Regions from separate parts of the Paenibacillus sp. WC2504 genome, predicted to be linked through region 1. Evidence: riboswitches for the same ligand, from Rfam matches in the RefSeq annotation. Region 1 holds a riboswitch; each other region holds the start of a gene.
What was found. Region 1 has a riboswitch for cyclic di-AMP ahead of ACUN27_RS32460 (stalk domain-containing protein). Riboswitches for the same ligand answer to the same signal wherever they lie in the genome.

Region 1 (8,017 bases):
GTTAGCAGCTAACCGTTTGCGAATCACGCTGCATCGCCTCCACAAGAAGCAATAATGCTATCTTATGTTGCTCCTGGCGGAATTGACTCAGCTACTTGCTTATCTTCCATCTGACAAGTACCAATTTACCCCAATACCTACGAATGATATACTAGACTTATGTGAAAAGGGGTGATTGAAATGATCTATGCCTATCCTCCGATAACAGCAGTAAATAGCTACCAGACCCATAAGGATTATTATCGGGTTAGCGGTATCCGCGGCATCGCAGGCGGTAAATCTACCACGATTCGTGAGCAGCTTAATTTGCCATATGAGGGCTCACCGTATCAAAAAATCGCAAAAGCTGCAGCCCAAAACGTAGCTGGATTCGTTCAAACTGCCCAGAATGCCAAGCTCACCGCACAATCCTTGGTCCAAGCAAGACCTGACGACAACAATCGTGAAACCATCCTAGAGCCTATCCGTGAATTTGTAGATACATATAATGAACTTCAGACCTCCTTACGAGAGTCGCCTGCGTACATGAATCGTTCCCTTCTTGCCGGGCTAGAGCAAGCCGCTAAGCCTTATTCGCTCAAAGAAATCGGCATCGACAAGCTTGATGATGGCAGCCTTGAGTTTCAGGAACAGGAGCTTCAAGGTCAGGTCAACAGCCTGTCCAGCTCTTTTCGAAAAAGTCTCGACAGCCTTACCAGCTTCGCTTCTACCTTGGCGAACAACCTTGGACAGCTGCAGCAAGTTCCCTCTGAAGCATTGTTTCAAATGTCCCATTCTGACCTAAAACCTTACGGGCAATACCGTTCCAAACTCCAAGCCTACTTGCCGGTTCCGATGAGAGGGCTGCTGCTCGATACACAGATGTGATTTAAAAAAAGCGACCCTCTGGAATGAGCTTATGCATCTGCATGCTCACCCAGAGGGTCGCTTTTTTTAGAAGAGCTTCTTGCCTAAGACATGATCGAGTGGAACGTAGCCAATGACACGGCTGTCCATACTGTTATTTCGGTTATCTCCCATCACGAATACGTGATCTTCCGGAACTGTCCATTCCTTGTTCCCGTTTGCTCTCATCGCCTCGTTCAAGTACGGCTCTTCGAGCAATTGGCCGTTCCGGTACAATTTATCGTCTTTCATCTCTAAATGGTCGCCAGGCTTCCCAATCACACGTTTGATCCATACGTGTTTGTCATCACCTTTTGTAAATAAGCTAAGCAGAGGGCTATCCAGCAGATCGTTCTTGAACGTCCGCTTCAAATCAACTCTAGAATCAATAATGACGATGTCTTCATAATTAGGTTCGTAATTGAACGTATGAGAAAGCTTTGATACATACACACGCTGGCTGTCATGCAGCGTCGGGTCCATAGAATGACCCATTACTTTGGTCGATTGGAACACAAAAACGCCAAGAAATACGACTAAAACAAAAGAAATGGCAATGGAACCAAACCAGCTCCACAATTGCTTGAGAAAATTCATCCTTATCGCTCCCTTGTCCCATGTTGCTACTCAGCCAAGCCGTGCTTAAAGGCATAGATTGCCGCTTGTGTTCGATCCTCCACACCAAGCTTGGCGAGTACGTTCGTGACGTGAAATTTCACTGTTTTCACACCGATAAACAAATCATCCGCCAGCTCTTGGTTCGACTTCCCTTTGGCGATCAGCCTCAGGACTTCCATTTCCCGATCTGTCAGCTCTTCATGCGGTTCCGCTGCCGCCTTAGGCTGTCTGAAACGGTTCATAATCTTAGAGGCAACCTGAGACTCCAGAATGGATTGCCCTTTGGCCGCGGCTCGAATCGCTTGCGCAATTTCGGAAGCGCGAGACGTCTTGAGCAAGTAACTAAAGGCCCCAGCTTCAATCACTGGATACATTTTCTCATCATCCAAGAAGCTAGTCAACACAATGACTTTACATTCCGGGTACAGCTGAAGCAGCTTCCGAGTCGTTTCGATCCCATCCATGCCTTCCATGACCAAATCCATCAGCACGACATCCGGTCGATATTCCTGAGCTAACCGAATGCCATCTTGCCCGTTGCTGGCTTCTCCGACCACTTCAATGCCATCTTCTGTTCCCAGAACAGCGGCAAGCCCGATCCTCACCATTTCATGATCATCGACAAGCAAGACCTTAATCAATGTATCGTCCATTTGCTTCTCCTCTCGTCAGCAGAACTGTCATCCTATTTTCCACTACCAACACCATCATCAATTAACAACACGAACCGACTATACACTTTCCACTGCATCTGTAGCTAGAATCGGCACTCGAATTTCAATACGCGTACCACGATCAGGAGCTGTAATAATGTCAACAGAGCCGCCAATTTCGTTAACCCGCTCCTTCATAGACACGATGCCGTAGGAGGTAAGTTTCTTCGCATCCAGTTCAAAACCGACACCATCATCGCGGATCGCCAGACGAACGCCGTCAGCGCGGTGAAGCAGCTTAACCTCGAGCTTATTCGCTTTGGAATGGCGCAATGCATTGGAGAGCGCTTCCTGTACAATCCGGAACAGGTGATCCTCAATACCTTTATTTAAACGAATCTCTTCGTCCATATCCCATGTAATCGCCATCGGCACTTTGGCCGCCAACTCTTTGAGAAGCTCAACAAGCCCTTCGGACAATCGTTTTCCTTCCAAATGGATAGGCCGCAAATGAAGCAGCAGCGCCCTCATCTCCGATTGCGCAACGGAAGCCATTTCCTCAATCAGATGAATCTGCCGTTTGGCTTTCTCGAAATCCTTGTCCAATGTCCGGCCAACAGCGGTTGCGGTCATCGAGATCGCGAACAATTGCTGGCTTACTGCATCGTGCAGCTCCCGCGCTAAACGCTGCCGTTCTTCAATAACAGCCGACAATTTCGCTTTCTCCGCAAGCTCGGCGTTATTGTTAGAAAGTCGCTGCAGGGAAGTAACCTGCTCTTCCCAACGTTTCATAATGCGGCCGAGCTGCTCGCCGAGACGCCCGATCTCATCTTCACCATTCTGGAAGCCTTCGCGGGCGAAGGTCCCTTTTTCAAGCAAAATCATCGTCTCCATCAGCGGCTCAAGCCGGCGTGTAATCCGTGAGCTGTTCCAGTAACCGTACCCTGCGCCAATGCCTCCGATAATCACGATGGCCATGAAAACGAATTTCACACCTTCTTGCCAGCTCGTAAATGGATTGATTAGATTGTTTGAGTTCATAAAATAGATGATAGCGCCAAATACAAAAAAACTAAAAATAATCGATTCAGCCATACTGCGCCATATCATATTCGTTAATCTGCGTTTATAGCCGTCCAATATGCGCTGAACCTCCTCTAGACTTTTACATCACTTTAATTTTAATATCTCCTACGATATAAGAAAGCACAAGTTTCACGCGGTGATCGCAGCTCTCATAATTGGACGACTGCCACTGTAATTTGTTCATTACGCCTGACTCACGCTCACTTGCGACTTGAATTTGGCCAAATGTAACGGATGCCCCAACTGAGACGCCAATATCATCCGGTACCTTTATATCTACGTCGCCTATCACACCTTGCAGAATAAGCGTAGTCTCCTTTTGCTCCAGTATCGCAAGCGAGAGATCGATATACGTCTCCCCAATAATGTACCATGTTGAACTATTGCGCATGATCCAAGGCTCACGCCCCAATCGAACACTATCCATCAGCTTCTGCTTCTGAATATAGGTGTCATCTTTATGCACTTGCTTAGACCTTATGAAAAAGAATCCTAATGAAATCAAAACGATAGCGAAAACAATCGTAATATGATCACCAAACAGAATCACAGCCCCCACGCCGATGAGCACAAACCCTTTGCGCTCTTTGCGGGAACGGACCCGATGAATGCCCAGCAAGACGAGGATAATCGCAAGAATGGGGAAAAAGCCTATCGTATGATCCAGAAGCAAAAAAAGACCGGCGCCAATCAGCACAAGAGCTGTATTCCGGTTGCGGTTGTTTTTGGTTTCTTCGCCCATCGCTGCACCTCCTCTGGCTGCCGATTAATTCGTTCATATAGATTCCTAGCATACCATAAGAATGGACAGCCTCCAAGATGCAAATCCTTGCCCAGCAAGGCTCTAGCATGAGGAAAGGAGGCCGGAGCTCGGCTGCGCCGCATCCTGTCGCGGCGCAGTACAATCACGCGAGGCTTATTTCTTGTCGCGCCAATCCTGCTGAAGCTTGCGCATCTCTTGCTTGAGGTTGCTGCCAGCCTCCTTCAGCGTCTCTTTCGACACGCGCCCCGCCACGCGCAGCCCCTGCAGCGCTTCCCGGCCGAGCTCGCGGCCGGTCGCTTCCAGCTCGCGCAATGCTTCGCGAGCTTCTTCCTTGGACAGCCCGCTTCGCGGCTGCCCCGCTCCTGCTGCGCGGCCTGCACGCAGCACCGCCAGCTCGTCTGCGAGCGCCAGGCAGACGTCCTGGCTGCTCGCGTACTGCGCGCGGTACTGCGCGCACGCAGCTTCCAAGCGCAGCTTCTCTTGCAGCGCCATACGCGCCAGCTCTTCGTCGCCTGCGCGCATGGCCAGCTCGGCCTGCTCGGCGCGCAGCTGCGCCATCTCCTCCGCGTCGACGCTTTGCTGGCGCAGCTCAATCGTTCGCTGCAGCGCTTCCTCGTAGCGCTCTTCCAGCTCGGCGATGCCGCGCGATGCTCCAGCGTGTCCGCCGTGTCCTGCGTGGCTCGAGTGGCCGCCTCCCCGTTCATGCAGGTCCAGCTTGCTTGCTGCCTCCTGCAAGGCCATATCGGCCATTTTACCAATTCGATCAAATACGCTCATGATCCACACCTCCTAAATTCCTGTTGATTAAAGTTTGAACTCCGCCGAATCGTTTTGTTTTTTTAGCATGCGATAGCCGTAATACATTAACCACACAGCAAACACAATCGCTAGGAATCCAGATAATTTAGTAATTAATATCAGGGCACCAATGCCGAAAATCACCCAGCCCATCTTCTTGCCATGGGTTATCCCCACATAACCAAGCCCCACCATCGCCACAGGAACCAGCAGTCCCATGACATGAAAATGCATACCAACTTGATGCATACAAATAAGAAAGCCTACCGCTATTAGAATGAACGCCCAACTTTTTGATCGATTCATGCTCACTATTGCACCGCCCTTCGCGTAATCTTCATGCTACTATCGTAGCCGAAAAGGATGTGTGTCAAAACGGACTCCCGACTGTTTTTGTACCTAGACCTAAGTCCAGTATGCACTAAGACCTTTAACCATATTTTGGGCGTTGTTTCTCTTATTCTATCAATGATAGAATATTTGAAGCCGAGTCCGGTGCACAGACAAAGTGCCGGTACGGGGGACGATTTACATGGGGTGAATATTTGCTTTGTACGCAGAGCAGACTAGGGAGAACCTTCTTCCCGAACCCGTCAACTAACCTCGGAGGCTCATTTTGAAGGAGGATTACCAATTGAATATGTTTACAAAAGGGTTAGCGTGCCTTGCTGTGTCCGCCACAGTTTTGGCAGGAGGCTTTCTTTCCCCATTTTCGGGACATGCCTATGCAGCCGCCGCGAGTATGGACGTGAAAGTGCAAGTCAACGATGACCTGGTTCAATTTCCGGATGCCCAGCCTTATTTGGATGACAACCACGCTACACAAGTACCGATCCGTTTCGTAACAGAGAAACTGGGTTATGATGTACAATGGCAAAAGGAAGGCGACGAAATTAAAGTCACACTGAACAATGACAAGCACTCTATTTCCTTGGTGTCCGGCCAAAAAGAGGCCGAAATCGATAGCACCCCTGTCGAGATGGACACACACGCTGAGTTCCAAAACGGTCGTGTCTACGTGCCGCTTCGGTTCTTAAGCAATGCTTCCGACATTCCCGTTCAGTGGGATGCAAGCAGCAACCTAGCGATTTTAAGTAAAGACGGCAATCATCACGCACCTGATTATGAACTATTTGAGTCAACAGCTTACTCCGCAGATCCTTCTGAAAATGGAGGCTTTGGAGCATTGGACTATATGGGGAATCCATTAGGAATCGGAACCGTTGCTGTAGATCCATCGGTTATTCCACTTGGATCTAAGCTCTATATAGAAGGTTATGATTTCAACGGCCTGCCAAAAGGCGGCATGTATGCTTATGCAACGGATACCGGTAGTTCCATCAAAGGCAAACGCGTTGATATTTTTATTCCAGGCTCCCAGCAATCCTTACGCAAATTCGGCTTCCAAACTGTAAAAGTGTACAAACTAAACCCGTGATGATCACGGGTTTTTTAATTTTGACGAGCATACGGCCAACTACCTAAAGCCTCACATAAACTGCGATGCAACTCCGGGACCTCCCTATCTATTCGATCGAATCGTCTCAAAGGAACTGGAGTCCGCTATTTGTGGAAAAACGAGCATTTCTCTTTTGTAACGGAACTACAGGCTCTTATTTGTCCTCGAACGTGCGATTTTCAGGAGATATCGGGAAAATAGCACCCTGTAGTTCCCTTCAGGTAACCGAAAAGGCGTTTCTCCCTGAAATAGCCACCCACAGTTCCCTTTCAGGTGAGGATACCGTGCAACTGCAGTACGAGAGCGGTTCGAGAGCTGTATGAGGGCTGGCCCGGAAGCCTTTTCGGCTGAAATTTCCGAGAGATAGCGCATTAACAAAAAAACAGCCCCGGAACACCGGGACTGATTCATTAAAAGAAATCCGCCAAATACGTCGTACGCTGCGGAATAGCCGCTTCCAACCGAGCAACCAGCTCCTGCGAGCCTTGAAGCCGCTCGATTTTGGCCATAAAGCCCGACTTTTGATAACTCATAAATAAGGCAGCCAACGTTTGAATACTACAACTCAGTATACGCTCTTCTGCCGGTTGCTCACCCTCAACTAACTTGGTGACCTCCGCTTTTTCCCCGCTGCCTGTGAATTGCAATTGGAAAATCCCGTCGTTCCAGTCTGCTTGCAAGTCAGAAATACGTAAATAGATAGGTTCAACTTCCTTGCGCGGTTCAAACCGATACTGCTTCAGGAAAGCTTCCACATCAACAATGCGCGCTGAAAAATACGTTATTTTCTCCTGCTTGAACTTAGGATCATGCACCAAGAAAGGAAGCTGATCATCAGCTGGCGCTTTAACCTCTACCTTCGAGATCATGGAATCATGATCGGCTATGAACTTCCACAACCCACGTCTCGTTTCTTCATCCAAAAACACCATCTCATGAATGGTCGCCGTATATTCTTTTACTTGATAAAAGACGTACCCCGTCCGTTCACCCTTGGCATTTACATAGAGGGCTACCGTACCCTTTTTATTTTTAAAATATCGGTTGTTCCACCAACTTGCGTCCCGCTTCAGCATGCCATTGAATTGCAAGGCGTACTGCTCATAAATGGGATTCAAAAGCTCCCATTCCCTCGTCACACGAACGATTGAACTACCTTCCGGAGCATGAAATTTCGGAAGTTTATCCGCAGGAATTTCATATTTCAGGTAATCAATATACGTTTCCCAGCCATACTTCCGATAAAATTCGAACTTAAACGGAGATAAAAACGAGACGGTCTGCCCTTGCTCTTTCATCACCTTAAGCGCTTGAAGCAGCAGCTTCGCTACCATCCCGTTGCGCCTATACTCCGGCCATGTTGCTACTCCCGCAATACCGCCCATGGCAAAACGCTGACCATTCAGCCACGTATGAAATTGGTTAATTTGAAGCTTGGCAGCTAGCTTACCCTGAACAAAATAGCCCCAAATTTGCTTCGGATCTGTCCAACTGCTGCGATCTTCCTGCTCTTCTGCGCTCAGCTCATATTGAAAAGCAAATTGGGATAAAGCAAGACTCTCCGGCAATTCCTGTTGTTCCAATGTTCGAATTTCACTCATTATGTATCACCTCATGTACAAGTATACTGGAAAATCATTGACAATACCTATGCCTAATTAGGCGCTTTCCATTTTGAAATCAGGGCATCCGTCCAATCAACGAATGTCTCTACGTCATATGATGTTGATGTATAGTGATTCAACCCACTTAAAT
Region 2 (8,017 bases), 6.6 Mb from region 1:
TGGGTAGTCACTCGGTACCATTTTATCACATCGCTTGTTCGACTTTTGTAGAAACTTGGCAGTATGATTTGTGGTTCTTATTCTAACTTAGGGGGTAATTTAAGGGAGGATGAACTCAAAACATTTGGCGGTGGTATGATGTTTTCTGCATTGAAAAGGTTACTCATTGGTCAGCCTTTGAAATCAGCCGAGTTAGGGGAGCAAAAGCTGAACAAAACAAAGGCGTTAGCGATCCTGTCGTCTGACGCGCTATCATCAGTCGCATACGGACCTGAACAGATACTGATTGTGCTTATCACCATAAGCACCGCGGCTCTTTGGTACTCGATACCGATCGGCGTGGGTGTGCTCATTCTATTATTGGCTCTCATTTTGTCTTATCGGCAAATTATTTTCGCCTATCCCCATGGGGGCGGGGCCTATGTCGTTTCGAAGGAAAATTTGGGTGTAAACGCCGGCCTTCTCGCAGGAGGCTCCTTGCTGGTGGATTACATCCTAACCGTAGCGGTCAGCATCTCAGCGGGGACAGACGCAATTACTTCTGCCTTCCCGTCGCTCCACCCCTACAATGTGAATATTGCTATTCTGCTCGTTGTCGCCATCACGATTCTGAATCTCAGAGGGATCACTGAATCTGCCTCCATCTTGGCCTATCCCGTCTACTTATTTATTTTGGCGCTGATTATATTAATCTGTGTAGGCTTGTATAAAGGGGTGACTGGCACAGTTACACCTGAGATGCATGCTCCTATAGGAACGCCGGTTGCCGGGATTACTTTGTTCTTGTTATTGAAAGCTTTCGCATCGGGCAGCTCGGCCTTAACAGGTGTGGAAGCAATCTCCAATGCCATTCCGAACTTCAAAGACCCGGGACCGAAGAATGCCTCCAAAACCTTAGCGGCCATGGGATTGCTGCTTGCCATTCTGTTCTCCGGCATCGTGTATTTGGCTTATGCCTATGGCATTGCGCCTAAAGCGGAGGAAACCGTCGTCTCGCAGATCGCCTCTCAAACCTTTGGGAGAAATTACATGTACTACTTCATTCAAGGCACGACAGCGCTGATCCTTGTGCTTGCCGCGAATACCGGGTATTCGGCCTTTCCTTTGCTCGCCGTTAATTTGGCCAGGGACAAATATATCGCTAGAATGTTCACGATCCGAGGGGATCGATTAGGGTATTCGAACGGGATTATATTTCTGGCGATTATGTCGATCATTCTGATTATTGCGTTTAAAGGCAGAACGGAGCATCTTATTCCGCTGTATGCTGTGGGTGTGTTTATTCCCTTTACACTTGCGCAAACAGGGATGCTCGTCAAATGGGTGCGCGAAAAGCCCAAAGGCTGGATCGTTAAACTAACGATCAATTTGATTGGCGCTTTGATTAGCTTTACCGTCATGCTGATCTTTTTTATCACGAAGCTGGGGCAGGTATGGCCGGTGTTTATCTTCCTCCCCTTGATTGTTTATACGTTCCATAAAATCAAAAAGCACTACGAGGCCGTGAGTGAGCAGCTGCGGATCACGACGTGTGAGCCTTCTATCCCGATCAAGGGGAATGTGATGATCGTGCCTGTCGCAGGAATTACCCATGTCGTGGAAAATTCCATGAATTACGCGAAATCGTTAGCGCCAGATCAGATTATTGCGGTGTATGTGGCCTTTGATCGGGAGGCAGAGAAGCAGTTCCAAGAAAAATGGGAGTGTTGGCAGCCGGATGTGCGGTTAGTCACCCTGCACTCCCACTATCGGAGCATTATTCAACCGTTGACGAAGTTCATCGATACTGTGGAGCATAAGGCGAACGAGTCGAATTTCCGGGTAACCGTCTTAATTCCGCAGTTTATTCCCAAACGAAACTGGCAGCACATTCTCCATAATCAGTCCAGCTTACTGATCCGCGCGTTTCTGCTGTACAGGCGGGATCTCATCGTGACGACGGTGCCGTATCATTTGAAAAAGTAGCTGACCATAAACGTACAGAAATCGGCAGTAAAACGCCATTTCTGTACGTTTTTTGTATGTCAGGCTTTCCTACATCGTAGGACTCTCCGTTTTGATTCTTTTCCCAAGGTGGTGCTCTCTTTGCACCCTTCGAATGAACGCTTGAAGTTCCTGCTCGGTTTCACACACGGCCGCGTGCTCTAACCAAAGGAAAAACCTTTTTTTCGATATGGCTGAAGCATGCAGAGGAAAGGTATTTCTTGATTTGACAACATACAAGCCAGAGGGAACATTCTTCCAAGGTGCTGTGAAATTCATGCGAATTGACAGCCTTGATCGCTTCTCCCAGTCTTGCTCCTTTTGTTTATTTCGTATGGATCTGTACATGTTCATGATCACGTAATGCTCCGAGATTTCGGTCAAATTGGCATATCCGGCTCGTTGCGCTTTTTGAATAATGTCTGATTTCTCCTTAGAGAACCAGTACCCGACAATAACAGGGAAACGGTTAGCCTCTTCTAACCATAAGACGCCGAACCACTCGTAAGTTAAGGGGATCGGATTTAACATTTCGGGGATTAACCCTAAATAATAACGGGGAGCGGAAGCCATCGTTATTTCTCCTTTGCACGTAAGACCTGACAGCAATAATGTGTGTGTTCTGCTCCTCAATTGTAAGGCTGAGAGGAATAAAAATGGGGTAAAGAAAAGCGGGGTAACCCATAAAAAAACGATAAAAATGGCGTAAATGGAAGAAAAACGAAGCTTGAATAACGAGAATTCATGCTTTAATTGTTTGAAAGCGCATCCACTCGTCTATATGGCAAAAAGAAGGTCGCGGTACGTTTTACAAGGCGGATCTCCGAGGCGTAAGATTCAGAGCATCAACTTCACAACAAGTTGATAACGCTGAGTCCCCACAAGGGGAACGGGGGAACCAATAGAGGACGGATGCAGATCAACGTCTTCGCGGGGTGAATCCAAGGCAAGCTCCGGCTTGCCAAGGTAGGGCGCTTCCAAGCCCGAATCCGACAGCTAACCTCGTAAGCGAATTGGGAGAGAGCCAACGTTCTATGTGCTAATTACAGCTTGCTTGTTATACCAAGCTGCCAAGAAGCCCGAGAGCAGGGAGTCTCTGCTCGCAGGCTTCTTTTTGTTGTCCAAAAAAATGAGGAGAGTGAATCTACACATGGTTCCCGAATGCAAGATTACCCGAATTGAATGCTATCGCTTTGATGATGAATTATCCGATAAACTGCTGCCCGGACATGGCCGCGACTGCCATTGCGGCATCCTTTCCATCTCAACAAGCTTGGGAACAAGCGGTTTAGGAGATTATGAAATTCCTTGCGGCAATCTAAAGGGAGATTTCGTTCAATGGGCTGTTGTCTTTCAGAAACTCAAAGGGCTTTCCCTTGAGGACGGTTTGCAGTATGTCCGTCAGAAGAAAGAGGCATGGGGAGAAGTAAGGACTCATGTGATCGAGTCGGCATTAACTGACTTGTCAGATAAGCTTCAACATAAATCTATAGGCAACAAAGAGTTGGATGTTCTATCGAATCGTTCATATATCTTTGACCATTCAGAGGCCTATGTCTCTTTCTAAGCATGCGCATTTTTATGTTTTTTTTATATGCACGCTAAGGATTCTTTACCTCATTTTTATACAGTTCGGCGTTACAATGAGTCAGAAAAGGAAGCGATGAAAGTCATGCAAAGCGATTTGCTGCTAATAGCTGCGCCAACCAAGGCAGGCGAGGACTTTATGAAACAAATCAGGTTGGCTGGGTTTCCTTATGTTGCATTAACGAACAACAAGATGGAAAAACTCAAGCTAGAAGGGCAGGGAGTAAAAAAGATCATCCAGGTGGATACATCATTACCGGGTTCACCCCATATCCCCGATTATCCGATCGGGAGCATTATTCTGTTCGAAGAAAGCTTGACGTTATGCTGCCGCTATATTCAGATATGCCGCAGTTGGACTTCAGGGCCGATGTATGTGATTACCCAAAGTGTAAATCCCCGATTGATTTATAAAGGGTTAGGCGCTGACTACGTTATTTATTCTAAAAATGGTGATGTGAAGTTTCTTCTATCATCTCTATTACAAACAAATAAATTAGGTTCTGTCTGATCTGGAGGAGGTGCGCGATGTACAACGATGTAACAATGGTCTTATTAATGGCATTAACCTTTCTGGGATTTTGGGGATTTATGAAATTTTGCGAAAAAGCGTAAGCTGATGCTTTCGATGCGAGTTTTTGAATGAAAACTTATAGGAGGCAACCAAATGATTGTGATTGGACTAATTGCGCTAGCGATCATGGTTTATCTCGGTTTTGTTTTAGTGAAGCCGGAGAAATTTTAATGGATAAATTAGAACTTATGTAAAGCAGGGGGAGAACCTACTATGGGTATGGGATTGTTGCAAGTAGTCATCACACTGGTGATTATCATGCTTTTGGTGAAGCCGGTGGGCAGCTACTTGGTGAAAGTGTTCGGTTATGAAAAGAGTGGTCTGGATCGTGTGTTCGGCCCCTTCGAGCGTATGTCCTATCGCCTAATGGGTGTTAAAGAAGACGAAGCGATGGGATGGAAGAAGTACTTAGGAGCTGTATTAATCGTCAACTTTGTCATGATGATCCTCATGTACGCCGTATTTCGGCTTCAAAGTTTTCTGCCGTTTAATCCCGATGGGATTGGCAACGTATCTCCAACAATCGCTTTTAATACTACGATTTCCTTTATTACAAATACGAACTGGCAAGCTTACAGTGGTGAAAACACGCTTTCCTATTTCTCTCAGATGGTAGCCATTACGTTCCCGATGTTTACATCGGCGGCAACCGGATTCGCCGTAGCGGTAGCTTTTATCCGCGGATTAGTGGGTCGTCAAGATAACCTCGGAAACTTCTACGTGGATATGACTAGAGCGATTACTCGCGTCTTTCTGCCGCTTAGCTTCATTGTCGCTTTAATTTTAGTTTTTCAAGGCGTCCCGCAAACCTTGCTGGGAGCTGTTCAAGCGACAACGATTGAAGGGGCTGAACAAACGATTACTCGCGGTTTAGTGGCTTCCTTGGAATCGATTAAGCATATCGGTACCAACGGTGGCGGATGGTTCGGAACGAATGCTGCGCATCCTTTTGAAAATCCAACGCCGTTTACCAACATGATCCATATTATTTGTATGATGCTTCTGCCGACTTCGCTCGTATACGCATTCGGATTAATGATTAAGAACAAGAAACAAGGTTGGACCGTCTTCGCGGCCATGGGAATCATCTTCTTGGTCATGCTGGCGACGGTGTTCTACGCAGAGTATAAAGGCATATCTACTGTGGATGCGATGGGCGTTCATGGGAATATGGAAGGCAAGGAAGTTCGATTCGGATTATCTGAAACAGCGCTTTTCACAACTGTTACGACAGCAGCTACAACAGGCTCTGTTAATGCGATGCATGAATCGCTTACACCGCTAGGAAGCATTGTTCCTTTTGCGGAGATGATGTTAAATAACGTATTTGGAGGCAAAGGGGTCGGCTTATTAAACGGACTGCTTTATCTCATCTTGTCTGTATTCATTTGTGGACTGATGGTTGGACGTACGCCAGAATTTATGGGCAAAAAGATTGAAGGCAAAGAAGTGAAACTGGCTGCGATCGCGATTCTGACGCATCCGCTCATCATTTTAGCACCGACGGCTTGGGCGTTGATTCGTCCTGAATCGGTCACGTCCATAGCGAATCAAGGGATGCATGGCCTTTCTGAAGTTCTGTATGCTTTCACCTCCGGTGCAGCCAATAACGGATCTGCCTTTGGCGGTTTGAGCGCTGGAACGAACTTTTATGCGATGAGCATTGGTCTTGTCATGCTGGTTGGACGATATATTTCCATTATCGCCATGTTAGCAATAGCAGGCTCACTTGCTACTAAGCGTGTTGTGCCCGTTACAACAGGTACACTTCGGACGAATACGCCTTTATTTATGGGGATTTTGATCATGATTATTTTAGTTATCGGTGCTCTAACGTTTTTCCCGGCGCTTGCATTGGGACCGATTGCTGAACATTTGGCAGCGCGTTAAGGATAGACGTAATAGAGAGGGAGGATTTACATGGCAGTGGAACGTAAAAAAACATTAACAAAAGAAATTGTCAATCAAGCTATTGTGGATTCATTTAAGAAATTAAATCCATGGGTAATGATTAAAAATCCGGTCATGTTCGTCGTAGAAGTAGGTACCGTCATTACCTTTCTATTATCACTTGCACCTGACCTATTTGGCTCGACGGAAGTAGGCAGGGCTTATAATATCGCGGTCTTTCTGATTCTGCTCTTTACTCTGCTTTTCGCGAACTTTGCGGAAGCACTGGCAGAAGGGCGCGGCAAGGCGCAGGCTGACTCTCTACGGAAAACGAAGTCCGATACGAAAGCTCGTCTGGTTCAAAAGGATGGCTCCTACAAGGAAGTGTCTTCTACTACACTCCGTAAAGGCGATATCGTTCGTATTGAAATCGGTGAGATCATCCCATCCGATGGCGAAATCATTGAGGGCTTGGCTTCCATTGATGAATCCGCCATTACAGGTGAATCTGCTCCTGTTATTAAAGAAGCGGGAGGCGACTTCTCTTCCGTAACCGGCGGTACACGGGTAGCGTCCGACTATATCGTTGTCAAAGTGACGACCGATCCGGGTGAATCTTTCTTAGACCGTATGATTGCACTTGTGGAAGGCGCGAAACGGCAAAAAACGCCGAATGAAATTGCTTTAACAACACTGCTTGCCGTATTGACGCTGATCTTCTTGATCGTCATTATGACCATGGTGCCAATGGCCCAGTATTTGAATGTGAAACTGGAGATTTCCACGCTGATCGCGCTGCTGGTCTGTCTGATTCCGACAACCATCGGCGGTCTCTTATCTGCGATCGGTATCGCCGGTATGGACCGTGTAACGCAGTTTAATGTGCTTGCGATGTCCGGTAAAGCGGTTGAAGCCGCAGGCGACATCGATACGATGATTTTAGATAAAACGGGAACCATCACCTTCGGGAATCGCATGGCGTCCGAATTCGTTCCTGTAAGTGGCGTGACAGCCAAAGACATTACGTTTGCTTCTCTTCAAGCTTCTGTTAAAGATGAAACACCGGAAGGGCGCTCCATTGTTGAGCTTGCCAATAAACTTGGCGAATCCTGGCAAACAAATGCTTACGAAGGTGCGGAAGTTGTCGAGTTCACGGCTGAGACGCGTATGTCGGGGCTTAATCTCGCAGGAGGCTCCAAAGTACGTAAGGGCGCTGTTGACGCGATCAAAAAATATGTAACAGCTTTAGGCGGCAAAATTCCTAATGATCTGGAGACGATTACGAACCGGATCGCTAAGGCCGGGGGCACTCCGCTTGCTGTAGCAATAAATGATCGAATCTACGGTGTTATTTACCTCAAAGATACTGTAAAACCGGGCTTGAAGGAGCGTTTTGCCGAGCTGCGCTCGATGGGGATCAAAACTGTCATGTGTACAGGGGATAACCCGCTGACAGCTGCAACAATTGCTCTTGAAGCAGGCGTAGATGAGTTTATTGCAGAGGCGAAACCGGAAGATAAAATCGCTGCGATTAAAAAGGAACAGCAAGAAGGCAAGCTTGTAGCGATGACAGGCGACGGAACGAATGATGCTCCTGCTCTGGCGCAAGCGGACGTAGGTTTGGCGATGAATTCAGGCACCATGGCGGCGAAGGAAGCCGCTAACATGATCGATCTGGACTCCGATCCAACCAAACTGCTTTCCGTTATTTCCATTGGGAAGCAGCTGCTGATCACGCGCGGAGCTTTAACAACCTTCTCCATCGCCAATGATATCGCCAAGTATTTCGCGATCATTCCTGCGATGTTTATCCTGGCGATGCCGCAGCTGCAGGCCTTGAATATTATGAATCTGGCATCGCCGGAATCGGCTATTCTATCCGCTTTAATTTTCAATGCCATCATCATTCCGCTGCTGATTCCAATTGCGATGAAGGGCGTTAAGTATCGCGCAATGTCAGCGGATCGATTGTTGTCCCGTAAT
Region 3 (8,017 bases), 6.4 Mb from region 1:
CGTTCTCCGTTACTTCGCGAATCACATTGCTTACATCTTTGGTTCCTGCGATGCCATATGCGGCTCTGCCATTCACAGAGAGCGGCCGATGCTCGGTCCCATGGTTTTCGATTTCAAACAGCGGGTTCGCCGCCAGCTTGGCAAAAATGTCCGGATTCGCGGCAAGCCATCTCGCATTAACAAACAAGGTCGCCGGAATTTGCTCCTTGATCAAATAATCGATTAACTTCTCATCGTAACCGCTGCCTTCTTTGCCGCCGCAAGCGTCAAAGGTCAGGGCGATCACCTTATCCTGCGTCACCAGATGTGTCCGCACGCCGGGGATGTTCTCGCCCCATTTTGCCGGAACTGCCTTATGATAGCGTTCCACTAAGGTCTGGGCAAGCGAAGGCAACTTTGCAGGTAAGAGTGGTGCGTCAGTTGGCGCTGATATGTCTGTCGGTATTACTTTCGAAGTGGGCACCGGAGTGACGGCGCCTTGCACAACCGGCGCTGCAGATACAACAGAATCCGGCCTTCCCGACACAGCCGGTTCGTCCGCAAGCTTCATCGGCCCTCTCTCCACCCCACAACCTGTAAGCGCTATCAACGCACCCGAAAGAAAAAGGAAGCACACCAAGCGCTTCCTCATTTGTGTTTTCTCCAATCCAGCTTGCTCTTCTCGAGCAAGTGGCCGAAATCATTCTCCAGCCGTTTCTCCTCCGCCTTGCGCGCAGCCTCTGCTTCAGCTCTGGCAGCCTCTTTGCGAGCCTGCTCCTCAGCTTTCATCGCATCAGCCTGAGCCTTCAGCCCCGCTACGATATCAGGGCGCAGCAAATCTTTGAGTGTCGCAGGTTTATCTTGCGCGCTAGGTTCAGCGGTAGTGTTTGACCATTTCTTTTTTGCCATAAAAGGTTCACCTCTGTTCCATTTCTACATCCGGTTTACCCCTTTATTGTACACCTCTACTCATGCAAATGATAGGGCACCGTCGCAACGACGATATCTTTATCGGCTTGCAGCTTCGAGCGAATACGTGCGGCAGACTGGTTGTGGAGCAGGCGGTGCCACCATTTTTTCGGCATGAACTGGGGCAGGATCACCATGATCGATTGCTTTTCCGAAACATGGGTATCGACTCTTTCAATAAACTCAGCCAGCGGCTTCAAAATGGTCCGATAACGGGATTTGAACACGACAAGCCGAACGCCCGGATCCCACTTATCCCACTTCTCCTGCATCGCTTCTTCATCCTCATCCGAAAACGAGACGTAGAAAGCAATGACATTGGGAGATAAAGATTTGGCATAGTTCAAAGACTGCGCTACAACGCGGTGAATGCCCGCAACAGGTACAATGATTACAGGTTCCTTCACGCATACGCGTTCTTGTGTGATATCAATGCGCAGTTGTTTGGCTACATCATCATAGTGATTGCTGATTTTGGTTATTCCCCAAAGCAATAGCGGCGTCACAATAATAACAATCCAAGCGCCTTCACTAAATTTGGTGATACAGAAAATAATAAGAACGGCAAGGGAAACGATTCCCCCTAACCCATTAATAACGAACTTGCCGATCCAGCCAGCCGGACGTTCTCTGAACCATTTGCGGACCAAACCGCTTTGGGCAAGGGTAAAAGATAAAAAGACGCCAATCGCATAAAGTGGAATAAGTGCATCGGTTTTTCCTTTGAAAATGACGAGCAAGATACTTGCCAAAACACCTAACGTTACGATCCCGTAGTGAAACGACAACCGATCTCCCCGATACGAGAACATGCGCGGAAAGTTTTTATCCTGAGCCATAATGGATGCCAAAATAGGAAATCCGTTGAAGCTCGTATTCGCAGCCAATACTAGAATCAGCATGGTGCCAATCTGTGTGGCATAATACATGACGCCACGGCCAAACGCTTGCTCCGTAACCATCGACAAGACCGAAGTATGTCCATGCGGGTCAGGTGCAATTCCATAACCCAAGCTCAGCAAGGTGACGCCCCCGAAGACAATCGCCAATAGTGTACCAAGCGAAGCCAGGGTTCTCTTGGCATTCTTGACAGATGGCGTACGGAAATGCGGCACCGCATCGGATATCGCCTCAATCCCTGTCACGGCCGAGCAGCCGGATGAAAAGGCTTTTAGAATAACAAACAAAGTCAATGAGCTCGTCATCGAGCTGGGAACAACTTGGAATTCATGCATATTCATGGATCCTGTCAGCATATCGAAGATCCCTTTGCCGATCAGCAGTAAAATACACAGGATAAAAAAGTACGTTGGAATCGCGAACACCGTTCCGGATTCAGAAGTGCCCCGCAAATTCAGCCAAACCATCAACCAGACAAGCACTAAGGCTATGGGGACAATATAAGGCACTGTAACCGGGAATGCCGACGTTATCGCCTGCACGCCTGCTGAAATCGAAACCGCAACGGTTAACGTGTAATCAATCAGCAGTGAAACTCCGGTGAGCCTTCCCGACATCATGCCCAAATTTTCCTTGGCCACCATGTAAGCTCCGCCGCCCATTGGATAGGCCTCAATCACTTGGCGATAACTTAAAACAAGAAGCATGATTAAAGCAATAATCGAGATTGCAATCGGCAATGAGAAAGCAAAAGCAGCAACCCCAACAGTTGCAAGCTCTAGCAAAATTTGCTCCGTGCCATAGGCTACCGAAGACAGGGCATCTGAAGACAGGATGGGCAGAGCCTTCCATACCTGCATTTTCTCAGATTCCAGCTCCGCTGATTTCAGCGGTTTGCCGAATACAATCTTTTTCAATGAGTCACTTGTCATGCTGTGAAATTCCTCCAAATAACCTAGTTTTCAGCTTGATTTCCCTTTTTTAGGCGCAAAAAAACACAAGGATAGACCTTGTGCTTAGCCACATGTTCTCCTTTCTCACGACCGCTTACGAGGTTAGCTGACGGGTTCGGGCTGCGAGAAATCTGCCCTAAAGGTAGCTGCCGCATGCGACAAGACACACCTTACTCACCCCGTTGAAACCTATGGTTCCCCCGCTTTTCTAATTAGAAAATTAAGCGAAATATTCAACTGTTAACGTACGAGTTGATACTACTCTCTTATTGGCTCATAGTAAAGGAGAGAATAATCTTAAAAAAGATTATTCCCTCCCCGCATTCATTTGATAATCCGCTTACAATGATGTAATCCTTTCAGTATCTCTGTTTTACTAGCTTATTGTCTGATTCATTAGATTTTCGGGTATTTCAGCAAAATTAATTTCTCACATGACGCTTCCTTGTGGCTTGTTTTTGCTTAAAAATCATCTTTTTGAAGATGAGTGGGATACCGCCAATGAGAAATAAATAGCGGGCATCGATTATTTTTTTGAGGAATGCGGCCAGCCTGCCTTTCACTTTTTTGACCTTCAGGATACCAATTGCTTCTCCGCGACCAAGCGAGGCGACCGTGCCTTTGTAATCGTAGGCAAAAGGTCGTAATGGCTTTCCACTCAGTGAATAGTATAAATTTTTTGCCGTATTACAACCTTGTTGGACGGCGATTTGGGCATTGGCGGGGTATGGCGTGCCTTCCGGGCTCATGACAATCGAGCAATCACCCGTAATAAAAACATCGGGAAACTGCAAGGAACGCAAGTAGTCATCCACTTTGACCCTGCCGCGTTGGACGTGGAAGCCCGCATCTTGCAGCAAGGAATTCCCACGAACACCTCCCGACCAAATGACCGTGCCGGCAGGTATGAATTGGCCGTCTCCCAACAGCACGCCGCCGGGCTCGCATGCCTTGATGGCGGTAGATAATTTATATTGAACCCCTTTGCGGCGCATCACGTCCATGCCGTATTCCACGAGGTCATTCGGCAATCCTGGCGGCAAAGCAGTAGGCGATGCTTCGATATTGATGATCTGAACAAGGGAAGGATCGACGTCAAACATGTGGCAAAGATCAGGAATTCGGTCAGCCAGCTCCCCAACAAACTCCGTGCCTGTAAAACCAGCGCCTCCAACAACGATTGTCAAATATTCCTTATGCTTGGAATCCAATTTATATTTAGCGAACATATACTGTGTATGCTGACGAATGAAGCGAACACTGTTAATGCTGTTAATTGTCATCGCATACTCGCGCAATCCCGGAATGCCGAAGGTTTCCGTCTCACTCCCAAGCCCCACGACCAAGTAGTCGTAGGTGAGGACTTCGTCCGTCAGAACCACCTTTTTTTCCTCAGGTACGATCTGCTGAACCGTTGCTTTGATAAAATGAATTTTCCGCTCATCGATCAGATCCTTAATTGCTACACGCGCATTCTCATGATGATCAGTGCCGGCTGCCGGCATATGCAGATGTGTCGTCATGTAGTGATAGTCGTGTTTGTTCACCAGCGTGACCGCCACTTCATCTGCTTTGATCAGCTTCTGCAGCCTTATTGCCGTTACAAGCCCACCGTACCCAGCTCCCAGAATAACCACCTTCGGTCTACTCATCTGAATCCTCTCCTCCGATTACATCATCTTTTTTCTCTACCATCGTTGGTGAAAAAGATCGACCAAACCATCCAGGGTTGTCATGTGAAAAAAATCACATACTCGTTCAGGGCGTACACATGGTTTGGCTCATCATTAGTATATGTGCCTCTTTCCTAAAAATCACTGGAACATTGCCTAGCTTGGTCAAAAAAGGCTGTGTGGTATGGGGGGCGGGTGCAGCGGCATAAGTGCGCGGGGCGAGGGGATGCGGGACGTAGGGCGAGAGCGCGTGGCGGGCACGTGGCGGACCAAGACATTGAACGGCGTGGCGAGCGCGTGGAGGGGCTAAGGAGTTGGACCGCGGGCTGGCGATGCCTCGCCTCTTCTCATTGGATAAATTCCAATGAGAACTCCTTTTTGAGGCCGGATTTCCGCGTTCCGTTGGATGAAATCCAACGAAGCACGCCGCAACAGCCCACAGGATGCCAATTTCCCCCTACCTATTGGATTTCATCCAACCAAACCAGCATTTTAGCAAGGAAATTCGCACTTTCATTGGATTTTCTCCAACGGGAATCCACCCGTTCACTGCTCACCCTCAGCCTCCAACCTGGTTTTATCCTCTAACCGACGCAAGCGAAAGCTGTTCATGCCCGCCACGCCCAACTCTTCCAGCAGGCCAAAATTCGCCCATGCGCCTACGACAGCTCCAATGCCGGGGACAAGCTGCAGCATTTTACGGAAATCAATAGTGTCCCGATATTCCTGCTGCAACTGCTGCCAATCCACTTGATCCATATAGGCGTCAGACGGCGGAAAGCCGCTTGCGACCTCGTGCCAATTCTTGATCGTGTCTAATAGAGCAGGTTTTTTCGCTGGACTAGAGAACGCGATTTGAAACACATACAGGATAAACAAACGCTCTCTATAGTCCTTCGTGGAGTAGCCATAGGCGTGCGCAAGCTCGAACAGAAATTTCAACTTGATCCCTATCAGAATCGGGAAGTCCGCCAGGCCGAGCAGAATTCCTCCCGCTCCCGTACCTGCTCCCTCGGCAGCCGCAATCTTTTTATAAAGCGACAGCAGTTCCTCTGCTTTCGCATCACTTTCAGCTAGAGAAGCGCCTACAAGCGGGTCATTCTGAGGGATATAGTTCATCCCGAACAATGTCGTCTGAAACATCCCTCTGACGGTGGCCGTGATCGTTTTGTGCACCTTTTCCGGGATGAGCTTATTGATGTTTGTGGAGACGGATTTCGAGGCTTTTTCAAGCAAATTTGGGGTTTTCTGTTGACGTATTTCCCAGAGCTTCACTTTACGCAGCATTTGCTGCTCATAGATGGTGTAATCAGAAAATTTCATGCTTGTCACCGCCGTCCGAGTTTCTTAGTCAAAGTATAGTATACGGGGCTTGCGTCCTCAAGATTCCCCCTCGATCTACAGCCGCCAAGCACAAAAAGAGCAGCTCCTCCAGAATGAGCTGCTCTCTCCCTATTAGTAACGCATAACGATCAGCACACCAAAAACAACTACGCTCCAAATAACGATCAACGTGTCCTTGGGCTGCCAGCTCAGTGTGCTTTTTTTCAGCAGCTGCTGCTTGCCGTCGATTTTTTTCATTTCCATCGCTACGGTCATTTGCTCAGCTTTGTGAAACATGGCGAGGAGCAGCGGTACAACCAGCGCCGGGATATCTCGCATGCGTACCATGCCGGGTCTGATCGCTGCTTTGCCTCTGGCCCTCACTATCGCCGAAAATCGCTGCCACTCCCGCAAAATAAGCGGGATGAACCGAAACAAGAGCGAGACTGCCAAAGCAAATGACTCCACCGGCAGCTTCATTTTGCGAAAAAAAGACAGCGCCCAATTCAGTCCCTGCACAAGCTGACCATACGGCGTAGACACGGCCAGCCAGTAGCCGGCCATCAGGATCAGGAACAAGCGCGTGAGGACGAAGCCCGCGCTCCACGCGCGCTCTGACGCGAAGCCAAGCGGGAATGGCCCGTCGGCCGTCCTCCACTCCAAGCCGGCCAGCACAATGGAGAGGAACATGAAGATCACGAACGGGACGGCGATCTTCCAACTGCCGCGAATCGCGGCGCGTGGAAGCCCGAGGGACGAAAGGCCCAAGAGCAGCGCAGAAGCCGCGAGGCCGCTCCACACCTGCAGCTGCATCGTTCCGATGACAAGCAGCAGGTAGAGCAGCCACTTCGCGCGCGGATCCCGCGCTAGCCACGCGGCCTGCGGCGGCGCCGCTGGCGCAACGCGCGCGGGCTTCGGCGCTGCCGCTTGCGGCGCCGGCCCCGGGCTTGCGCTGCTGCGCTCGCGCAGCGCCTGCAAGATCGCCGGCGCAGCCAGCTCCGGCGCGAGCAAATCCGGCGCGATGGCGATGCCGCGTCGCGCAAGGGCTTGAGCGGCCTCCACGCAGCTCGGGAGGCCGACACCCGCGCGCGTGAGCAGCTCCGGCGCGCGGCACAGCTCTGCCGGCGACCCGTCGAAGACGAGCTCGCCGCGGTCTAACACGAGGACACGGTCTGCCAACGGCAGGAACGTGTCCAGGTCGTGCGTGGCGATGACGTAGCCGCCACGCTTCCTTTCGCGAATCATGCGCAGCAATTCGCGAACGGCCGTCGCCTCGAGGCCGGCGGTTGGCTCATCCATGAGGAGCCAATCCGGCGCCGTGGCGAAGGTTGTCGCCAGCGCCAGCCGGCGCTGCTCGCCACCGCTTAGGCCAAACGGCGAGCGTTCCAGGGCGAAGACGCCGCGGGGGTCGAGGTCGGCGCAAGCGGCTCGGATGCGGTGCTCGCGCTCGTCCTCCGCAAGCCGGTAAGGGCGCAGCGAGTAGGCGAATTCCCCGCGAATGCTGCTGGCGAACAGCTGCTGCTCCGGGAATTGAAAAATCAAACCCAGCCGCAAAAGATGCGCTTGGTCTACCTTTCTTTTATGCCACAAAGGCTGGTCATCAAGAGTAATAACTCCTGAAGCTGGCTCCAAAATACCTGCCATGACCTGAAGGAGCGTCGATTTTCCCGAGCCTGAATGTCCGATTAATACTGTAACGGAGCTGTCTGAAAGCTCAAAACGGATATCTTTCAACAGCTGCTGACCAGGATCGTCCGGGGCGTTGACTTGAATATTTTGCAGGGCTATAGACATGAATTTGCCACCGCCTCTGCCAGCTCATCCATATCCAAGGGAAGCAGGCGAAGCTCACAGCCGTACTTTAGCAAACCGAAAGCTGTCTTCACCACATAGGGCGAGTCGAGACCTAACTCGGTACATGGCGACCTCTCTAACGACTTATCTTCACTCTCTCCATAAAAGAAAGCCCGGGGTCCCCCATCAAACGTGATCCGTCCGTCACCAAACCCGATGACGCGCGTCGCATCCGCCACTTCTTCCAGCCGATGCGTAATCCATACAATGGTAGTACCTCGCTGATGGGCTTCGCGCACAGCCTGTCGGACTCCTTGTCTTGCCGCTGGATCCAGCATCGCCGTTGGTTCGTCCAGTACCAAGATTTCAGGCTGAACCGCAAGGGCAGCCGCCAAATTAACCAACTGCTTTTGCCCCCCGGATAAA
Region 4 (8,017 bases), 940 kb from region 1:
TCCAATCTATTACATGGAAATTGATTTCCCGTCGAATCAATCCTATGATGTGTACAGGCCGGGGGAGACGGAGGATAATTTGCCGATTCTGCTTTTGGATCATAAAGAGACGCTGACCGAAATCACCCACCGCTCGGAGATCGTTCAGTCGATTAGCGGCTTTCAAATGGGTAAGCATCATGTTTATTACCCGGAGGAGTTGCTTGAGCGTCTGAATGCTTCTGAATATCCGGAGCTATGGGAGATGCTAGGCGAGCAGGAATAATACATAAGAGGAAGTAAGGAGAAGAACATGCTAACAGACTCACATACTCATTTAAATGCAGAACAATTTCAGGAAGATCAGGACGAGGTTATACAACGGGCTCGTGAAGCCGGTGTTACTAGAATGGTGAATGTTGGCTTTAACCGAGAGACAATTCCTAGTTCAATAGCTCTTGCTGAAAAATATGATTTTATCTATACAACAGTGGGGTGGCACCCTGTCGATGCGATTGACATGATGCCGGGAGATTTGGAATGGATCGAATCGCTGTGTCAACACGAAAAAGTGGTGGCAATCGGCGAAATCGGACTTGATTACTATTGGGATAAATCGCCTAAAGAAGTACAGCAGCGAGTTTTCCGGGAGCAAATCAGGTTGGCGCGCAAGCTTCAAATGCCGATTGTGATTCATAACCGGGATGCGCATCAGGATATTTTGACCATTTTAAAAGAAGAGAAAGCAGCTGAAGTCGGGGGGATCATGCATTGCTTTTCGGGGAGCTGGGAGACGGCCAAGCAGTGTTTGGATATGAATTTCCATATTTCCTTTGGGGGACCTGTCACTTTCAAAAATGCAAAACAACCCAAGGAAGTGCTCGCGCAGGTTCCTTTGGACCGCTTACTCATAGAGACGGACGCTCCTTACTTGACCCCGCATCCTTTCCGCGGCAAGCGCAATGAATCGGCTTATGTTCGGTTGGTGGCCGAAACCGCCGCGGAAATTAAGGGCATAAGTCTGGAAGAACTTGCAGAAATAACGACAAACAACGCCATTGCCTTGTTAGGTCTCAAGTAAAGCATTCTTTGCAAATTTTCGTCGTAGAAATACTCCACAGGTGAGTGAGATAAAGAGGAAGCCGATGAGCGGCACGACTATGTAGATAAGTGAAGATCGAATCATGAACGGAATCGAAAGCATACATAACTCTAGCAGCAAGGCTGACCAAATGATGAAGGCTAAGGAGCCGGCTTTCAACTGCCGGTTAAGCGGGTACATGTCGAGCCAAAAGGTATAGCGGTGTGAACGCTCAAGTGGCGTAAGTTGAACCATGGAAATGATCAAAGCGATGAAGAAGATGAGCAGTCTCGCTGTGCTGCTGCTTGAAACGGCGATGGCTAATGTGCCCAGTAAGGATATACGTAAGACAATCGCGAATAGCTCCGTACGTAGAAATGTTTTCATATATATGTAGAGATAGGCAGCATCTTGTTTAAAAGGAATAAATCTTGTGACCCCGCTGATCCAGCTTCGGCGGGCTATTCGTGTTCCCAATTGCGGAACATCCACGAACCAGTTGAAAAAGGCATATAATCGCGCTTGCTGCTGCCTTTCCTTCGCAATGAGATAATCCCACCCGATGTAGTATTTGGATACGTAATGCGTAGCAGTTAACCAAGCCAGTGTAAGTACAAGAGCAGCTCCGCTTGCCCAGAGGACGCTTGTCAGAAATTGCAGAGAAATCAGGACAACTGTTGCCAGCCAGCGGAAGCTAACGGAAATCCTTCTTGCGCGCTCATTAGTAAATCGGCTTTCTTGCCAGCTGGCCAATAAATGGCCTACCTTCATTAATAGAAGCAAAGCAAGCATCCATAAGAAATGCTGCTCATCGCGGCCTAGGCAGTGATGATACAAGGGCCATAGGACAACCCATGCCAGAAATGTCCAGAATGCTTGCAGCACTAGGCTGTACATGAATCCGCCGCGGAAGTAAGGACCCATCTGATGTTCAACGCGCAGTAGAAACATACGGTCTGCGCTTCTAGCTAGCGTGCGAATGGGGCTTGAGGCTAACAATGGTACCAGCAGCAAAAGGACGATCCACAGATAGGGATAATCTGTCGGAAGGCGCTGTAGTATTTTTGCATAATAATAGGAAGAAAGGATGACAAGAAATAGCAGGAAGCCGAAAAAATTGCTGCGCGCTGCATACTGCAGGTAACCCATGGATTCCTTCATATAATGCTCAAATCTCTTCTGCCATAGGGCACGGGTATCCATGTCCATCGCCTTCATACTAATTCTCCTTTTACAAGTTTATAAAAGATGTCGTCCAATGACGCTTGCTGGAGCCCTGTCTGCTGACGCAATTCGACTAAATCGCCTTGAGCGACCATATGTCCTTTGTGAAGGACGACATAGTTATCGCAATATTTTTCAATCGTAGACAAAATATGCGAGGATATGAGAAATGACGCGCCGCGTCGCTTCATTTTGACCATCAACTCCAGTAATGAGCGGATAGCCAGCGGATCGAGCCCGAGAAAAGGCTCATCAATGATGTAGAGGGAAGGTTCGATCAGGAACGCATTCATGATCATGACCTTTTGCTTCATCCCTTTGGATAAATGGCTTGCGAAAGAGTTAAGCTTGTCCTGCATGTGAAACTGCTCGAGCAGCGCTTGAGAGCGGGAGAGATAGTCATCTTTCGTTAAGCCGTAAGCCATGGCGGTTAACTCCAGATGCTCGCGAATCGTAAGCTCTTCATATAGCTCTGGACTTTCGGGCACATAAGCGTAAGTGGCATGGTAAGGCAGCGGATCTTCGGCTAACGTCAAACCGTTAATTTTAATTGAACCCCTTTGCGGTTGAAGCAATCCAAGGATGTTCTTGATGGTCGTACTTTTTCCTGCGCCATTCAGTCCGATTAATCCCATCATTTCACCCTGACGGATGGAAAATGTGAGGTCGTGAAGAACAGGTTTATTTGGTAAATATCCCCCGAATAAAGCGTCAACTTGTAATATGGGACCCATCTCAGTGCCTCCCTAAATATCTAATTATTGGAATTTATACATAGGTTTCATACCTGATAATTATAAACAAATTTAGATTCGAAGCCTAGTTTAAGAGTGAAAACACGAAGAAACTTAGTATTCGTACGTTATAATGAGTTAAATGTAGATAAAAGGTGGTTTTATCTTGAAAATAAGCTATTTTTAATCGATTTAGCCCTTTTTAGTAGGTGTTAATCCCTTTACAGGCAGAGATTAACAGCGTAATATACTTTTCATAATAACTTAATAACCAATTTGCCATTTTTCCATTCGCTGAGTTCCAATTATGGGAACGGGGGAACCACTGTTAGCTTATAAAGCGGTATCGCTGACGAAGTAAACAGAGTGAGTAACAGGGGTGAATCTTGGACGTTGAACGTAAGTTTACGTCTGAGTAGGGCGACTCTCACGTCCGAATCCGTCAGCTAACCTCGTAAGCGTAAGAGAGGTAACGATTGTCGTGCGTGCTATTTGTGTATTTTTACTATGCAAACTAAGCCAGCGAGAAGAGTCCTCTTCTTGCTGGCTTTTTGTCCCCATAAGGACCTTTAACTGTTTCGGACGACTATTCGTAACCCGGAATTCATAGGATGATGAATAGCAAAGCGGGGTGGGACGACCAGAACGCAGCTGTTTCCAAACAACTGCCGATGGACGACACGTTAAGTTAAATTAAAAACCTTAGTCGCGTCAAATTTAATCATGCTGTAACCTGGCGGCGAGGCTTTGAAGGAGGACCGAAGAAGTGGGCAGTATCTCTTTTAGCGAGACCCATGTAAAACGATCATCCAGCATGTCCTTCGCATTGCGATGGAAGCATGAAAACTTGCGTTTGATTTTAAGCCTGGCTATAATCTCAATCGCAATGACTTTCATGTTTTTGGTGTTGTTGTACGGTACGGCTACCAAGAGCGTATCCGTGGTTGTGAATGGACAAGAAACCGTTGTGCACACGAAGCAATGGGTCCTGCAACGCCTACTGGATGAACAAGCCATAACGATTGGTGAACACGATGAAATATCTGCAGACCCTACGGCTACAATCAAGGGCGGGGACAAATTCGTCATCGAACACGCTTCTCCAATTCAATTGACTGCTGATGGAAAGACCACCACTGTTTACACAACTGCAAGAACGGTTGAAAGTGCATTGCAACGTTTACATATTGCACTTGGGGAGCACGATAAGCTGACTCCCGAACCGACAGCCTCTTTAAGCTCAGGCGATGAAATCAAAATCGTCCGTGTGAAAAAAGAGACGGAAGAAGTAACAGAACCGATTGCATTCGACACGGAAAAGAAAAATGATGCATCGTTGCTTAAGGGTAAAGAGCAGGTCGTTCAAGAAGGTAAAGAGGGCGTACTTCTGAAAAAGAAAGAAAAGACTTACGAAGATGGCGTATTAGTTGCAGAAGCTGTTGTAGGTCAAGAAGTACAGGAACAAAGCGTTAAAAAAGTTGTGTCCGTTGGCACGAAAAATCCCGTTGTCGTTCTGTCGGCATCATCCCCTAGCGTGGATGAGGTCTCTAAGAATGGTGTAACATTTGGGTATAAACAAATCCTCAAGAACGTGAAACTCACGGCTTATTCAGCGGGAGCCGATTCGACAGGGAAAGCCGAAGGAACTCCTGGGTATGGGAAGACGTATACAGGAACGACAGTTACTGAGGGCAGAACGATTGCGGTAGATCCGAAAGTTATCCCACTGGGATGGTGGGTTTACATTGAGGGCGTTGGCTTCCGTCGTGCTGAAGATATTGGCAGTGGTGTGAAAGGCCAAATGATCGATGTGTACTTTGAAGATCATGGCTACGCCAATAAATTCGGAACGAAACAAGGGTATACGGTCTATGTCGTAGGACCGAAAAAGCCGTCTGAAAATTAACGTGTAAACGTCTGTTTCAGCGGGAACAATGTCAATATACGTTGCCAGGCAAGCAGCCTGGGCGAAAGAAGAGGGAATCCCTCTTCTTTTTCTGCGTACTGGGAAGGGAACCGATTATGATTAAAGAAGTCATCGTCGTTGAAGGCAAGGACGACACGGCCGCTATTCGCCGAGCCGTCGAGGCGGATACGATAGAGACAGGCGGCTCAGCCATCGGGCAAGCCGTATTGAAGCGAATAGCCCTCGCGCAGCAGCGCAGAGGCGTCATTATCTTTACGGATCCGGATCACGCAGGTGAGCGGATACGGAAGATTGTGGCAGCCAAGGTGCCTGGCTGCAAGCATGCCTTTATCACGCAGGCGCAGGCCGAATATAAGGGCGACATCGGCGTCGAGAACGCAGCGCCGGAGATTGTCCGGGAGGCGCTCCAGAACCTGCGGACAGAGTACGACGGGGCTGTCTCGCAGCTTACCATGGAGGATCTCATAGCCGCAGGGCTGATCGTTCATCCGGAGGCGGCTTCCAGGAGGCTCGTTGTTGGCAATGCCCTGGGTATCGGTTACTGCAATGGCAAACAATTTTATAAGCGATGTGCGATGTTCCAGATCTCACGTGAGGAATTTGAGGCAGCCTTGGAGCATCTGGAGCCGAAGATATAGTAAAGTAAGGAATAACAGTGGAATTCGGAATTCAGAACCTATAGATAAATGAGGGCTACATAATGACTATACCCGGCAGTGAAGTGATTGTAACAGCGGAAGATGTCGCAACACCCAGTAAGACGAAACAAATTATAAAAAAGCACAATCTCGTGCTCAAAAAGAGTCTGGGTCAGAACTTCCTGATCGACCAGAATATCTTGGGCAAGATCGTTTCGGCTGCGGAGCTTGGGCCTAACAAAGGCGCGCTGGAAGTCGGCCCTGGCATTGGGGCGCTCACCCAGCAGCTGGCCAAGCTCGCAGGGCGCGTCTTGGCCGTGGAGATCGATCAGCGTCTCCTGCCTATCCTAGGCGAGACGCTGGAGCCTTATCCCCATGCGAGTGTCGTGCATGGCGATATTTTGAAGACGGACCTGCCGGAATTGTTCCGGCAGCATTTTGACGGGCTGGATGGCGTCAGTGTCGTCGCCAATCTGCCCTACTACATCACGACGCCGATTATTATGAAGCTTCTCGAAGAGAAGCTTCCCTTGGAGAACATCGTCGTGATGATTCAAAAAGAGGTGGCCGACCGCATGGCGGCTCGCCCGGGCACCAAAGATTACGGCAGCCTCAGCATTGCCGTGCAGTTCCACTGCGAGCCGGAGCTTGTCACGATCGTGCCGCGCACCGTCTTTGTGCCGCAGCCGAACGTGGACTCTGCCGTCATCCGGCTGCGTGTGCGCAAAACACCGCCGGTTGACGTGGCGGACGTGGACTTCTTCTTCGCTGTCGTCCAGGCGTCCTTTGTCCAGCGGCGCAAAACCTTGTACAACAACCTCGCTGCGAGGTTCTTTACCAAAGAAAACAAATCGGAGCTGGAAACTCTGCTCCAGAGCATCAACATCGAGCCTTCGCGCCGCGGCGAAACGCTCAGCATGGACGAATTCGCGCGCTTGTCGACTGCGCTTCGCGCGCACGGCTGTAAATAACCCGCACCAAATGCCCAGCCCCGCCATAGGATAACCCATGGAGGGGATTTGTGCGATGAGGCAAGGTGATTTTGTAACCCGTAAATCCTATGGCGGCGACGTCATGTTTAAGATTGAACGTATCGATCAATTGAAGGCAGTCCTGCGCGGCGTCGATTACCGATTGCTTGCGGACGCGCCTCTAGTGGACTTAACGTTGAAGAATCCGACAGAGTCGATGGACCATCCCAGGTCGAGTTCGCCTGAATTTCGCGAGTCATTGCGAAGGCTGGCGGTTGCCCAAGTGCAGCTTCAGGAGAAAAACCAACTCTCGGTTGCCCATACGCAGAAAGTGAACGCGGGATATTTCGAAGTCCCGGGTAAAGTCCTACACTTAGACGGAGATCCGACTTATCTACGCAAGAGCATGCAGCTCTATGGTGAACTTCGCGTGCCCGCTGAGGGCTTCTATATTCCCGAGCCCCAGATGGCCGACGCGCTCCACCGGCTGCTTCCGCAAATTAAGCCGGATATTGTCGTCATCACAGGGCATGACGGAATACTTAAGCATCGCAAAGCTGCTGGGCCAGGCGGCTTGTCCAGCTATAAGAACTCGCAGAACTTCGTGAACGCGGTTCAAATAGCGCGGCAGTATGAGCGCAATCGCGACGCGATGATTGTCGTGGCTGGAGCTTGCCAGTCACATTTTGAGGCTTTGCTTCGGGCTGGGGCCAACTTCGCCAGCTCGCCGGCGCGCATACTCATCCACGCGCTAGATCCGCTGTGTATCGCCGCAAAGCTATCCTATACATCCGTGAAGGACACGATTTCGATGTTGGACATTATGGATTTGACGGTGACGGGGCTTGATGGGCTGGGTGGTGTAGAGACAAGAGGGAGCTATCGAATGGGCGTTCCCGGTATTCAACATACAGATGAGCATGCTTAAATTTTTGCTCATTACAATGATTTTCTTTCAAGGACACTTGCCTGATGCTTCTCTTTTCGGAGAGGGCAGCAGGGGAGTGTTCTTTTTTTATTGGAAAAGTGTGAATAATTTGCGAACTTTGGAGACAACCTGTACAATGGGGAATTCAGAAATTAGGTGAAAATGCCGTTGACAACTGGATTATGGTGCTGATATAATATTTGACCCTGTTTGACATGCTTGTCAGGATGGGTTATAATTAACAAGGAAAGAGGTGGTAGTTGACAATGGCAAAAAATGCGCTGTTGGAAATCAAACGCAGTTTGGAGCCCCACGTCGGGCAGAAGATCATGTTGAGAGCGAATGGTGGCCGTCGAAAGACAGTCGAACGTTCCGGTGTTTTAGAAGAAACCTACCCTTCTGTGTTTATCGTGAAGCTTGACCAAGAATCACACGCCTTTAAACGAGTGTCATACAGCTACGCCGACATTCTTACCGAATCTGTTGAAGTTACGGTATGTAATGATGATGGTCAGGTTCGTATCACCTATATCCA

Region 2: another riboswitch for cyclic di-AMP. It lies ahead of ACUN27_RS02720 (hypothetical protein); the one in region 1 lies ahead of ACUN27_RS32460 (stalk domain-containing protein).
Region 3: another riboswitch for cyclic di-AMP. It lies ahead of ACUN27_RS03295 (APC family permease); the one in region 1 lies ahead of ACUN27_RS32460 (stalk domain-containing protein).
Region 4: another riboswitch for cyclic di-AMP. It lies ahead of ACUN27_RS37035 (ubiquitin-like domain-containing protein); the one in region 1 lies ahead of ACUN27_RS32460 (stalk domain-containing protein).

The regions. Positions count from the first base shown of each region.
Region 1 is NZ_JBQZFH010000001.1:7,150,550-7,158,566, forward strand. Features, by position in the region: gene ACUN27_RS32420 (GNAT family N-acetyltransferase) at 1-27, opposite strand, end outside; gene ACUN27_RS32425 (hypothetical protein) at 181-867, shown strand; gene lepB (signal peptidase I) at 934-1,482, opposite strand; gene ACUN27_RS32435 (response regulator) at 1,509-2,156, opposite strand; gene ACUN27_RS32440 (sensor histidine kinase) at 2,235-3,296, opposite strand; gene liaF (cell wall-active antibiotics response protein LiaF) at 3,322-3,984, opposite strand; gene ACUN27_RS32450 (PspA/IM30 family protein) at 4,159-4,782, opposite strand; gene ACUN27_RS32455 (LiaF transmembrane domain-containing protein) at 4,810-5,109, opposite strand; cyclic di-AMP (ydaO/yuaA leader) riboswitch at 5,278-5,430, shown strand; gene ACUN27_RS32460 (stalk domain-containing protein) at 5,444-6,241, shown strand; gene ACUN27_RS32465 (GNAT family N-acetyltransferase) at 6,673-7,863, opposite strand.
Region 2 is NZ_JBQZFH010000001.1:562,247-570,263, forward strand. Features, by position in the region: gene ACUN27_RS02710 (APC family permease) at 139-1,965, shown strand; gene ACUN27_RS02715 (hypothetical protein) at 2,035-2,556, opposite strand; cyclic di-AMP (ydaO/yuaA leader) riboswitch at 2,842-3,010, shown strand; gene ACUN27_RS02720 (hypothetical protein) at 3,134-3,550, shown strand; gene ACUN27_RS02725 (hypothetical protein) at 3,578-4,081, shown strand; gene ACUN27_RS02730 (potassium-transporting ATPase subunit F) at 4,238-4,315, shown strand; gene kdpA (potassium-transporting ATPase subunit KdpA) at 4,364-6,034, shown strand; gene kdpB (potassium-transporting ATPase subunit KdpB) at 6,065-8,017, shown strand, end outside.
Region 3 is NZ_JBQZFH010000001.1:700,655-708,671, reverse strand. Features, by position in the region: gene ACUN27_RS03305 (polysaccharide deacetylase family protein) at 1-631, opposite strand, end outside; gene ACUN27_RS03300 (YqkE family protein) at 628-888, opposite strand; gene ACUN27_RS03295 (APC family permease) at 945-2,780, opposite strand; cyclic di-AMP (ydaO/yuaA leader) riboswitch at 2,878-3,038, opposite strand; gene ACUN27_RS03290 (NAD(P)/FAD-dependent oxidoreductase) at 3,224-4,453, opposite strand; gene ACUN27_RS03285 (EcsC family protein) at 5,021-5,797, opposite strand; gene ACUN27_RS03280 (ATP-binding cassette domain-containing protein) at 5,930-7,591, opposite strand; gene ACUN27_RS03275 (ATP-binding cassette domain-containing protein) at 7,582-8,017, opposite strand, start outside.
Region 4 is NZ_JBQZFH010000001.1:8,087,336-8,095,352, reverse strand. Features, by position in the region: gene ACUN27_RS37055 (HD domain-containing protein) at 1-265, shown strand, start outside; gene ACUN27_RS37050 (TatD family hydrolase) at 293-1,060, shown strand; gene ACUN27_RS37045 (ABC transporter permease) at 1,046-2,278, opposite strand; gene ACUN27_RS37040 (ABC transporter ATP-binding protein) at 2,275-3,018, opposite strand; cyclic di-AMP (ydaO/yuaA leader) riboswitch at 3,301-3,494, shown strand; gene ACUN27_RS37035 (ubiquitin-like domain-containing protein) at 3,833-4,924, shown strand; gene rnmV (ribonuclease M5) at 5,041-5,583, shown strand; gene rsmA (16S rRNA (adenine(1518)-N(6)/adenine(1519)-N(6))-dimethyltransferase RsmA) at 5,646-6,554, shown strand; gene yabG (sporulation peptidase YabG) at 6,610-7,482, shown strand; gene veg (biofilm formation stimulator Veg) at 7,749-8,017, shown strand, end outside.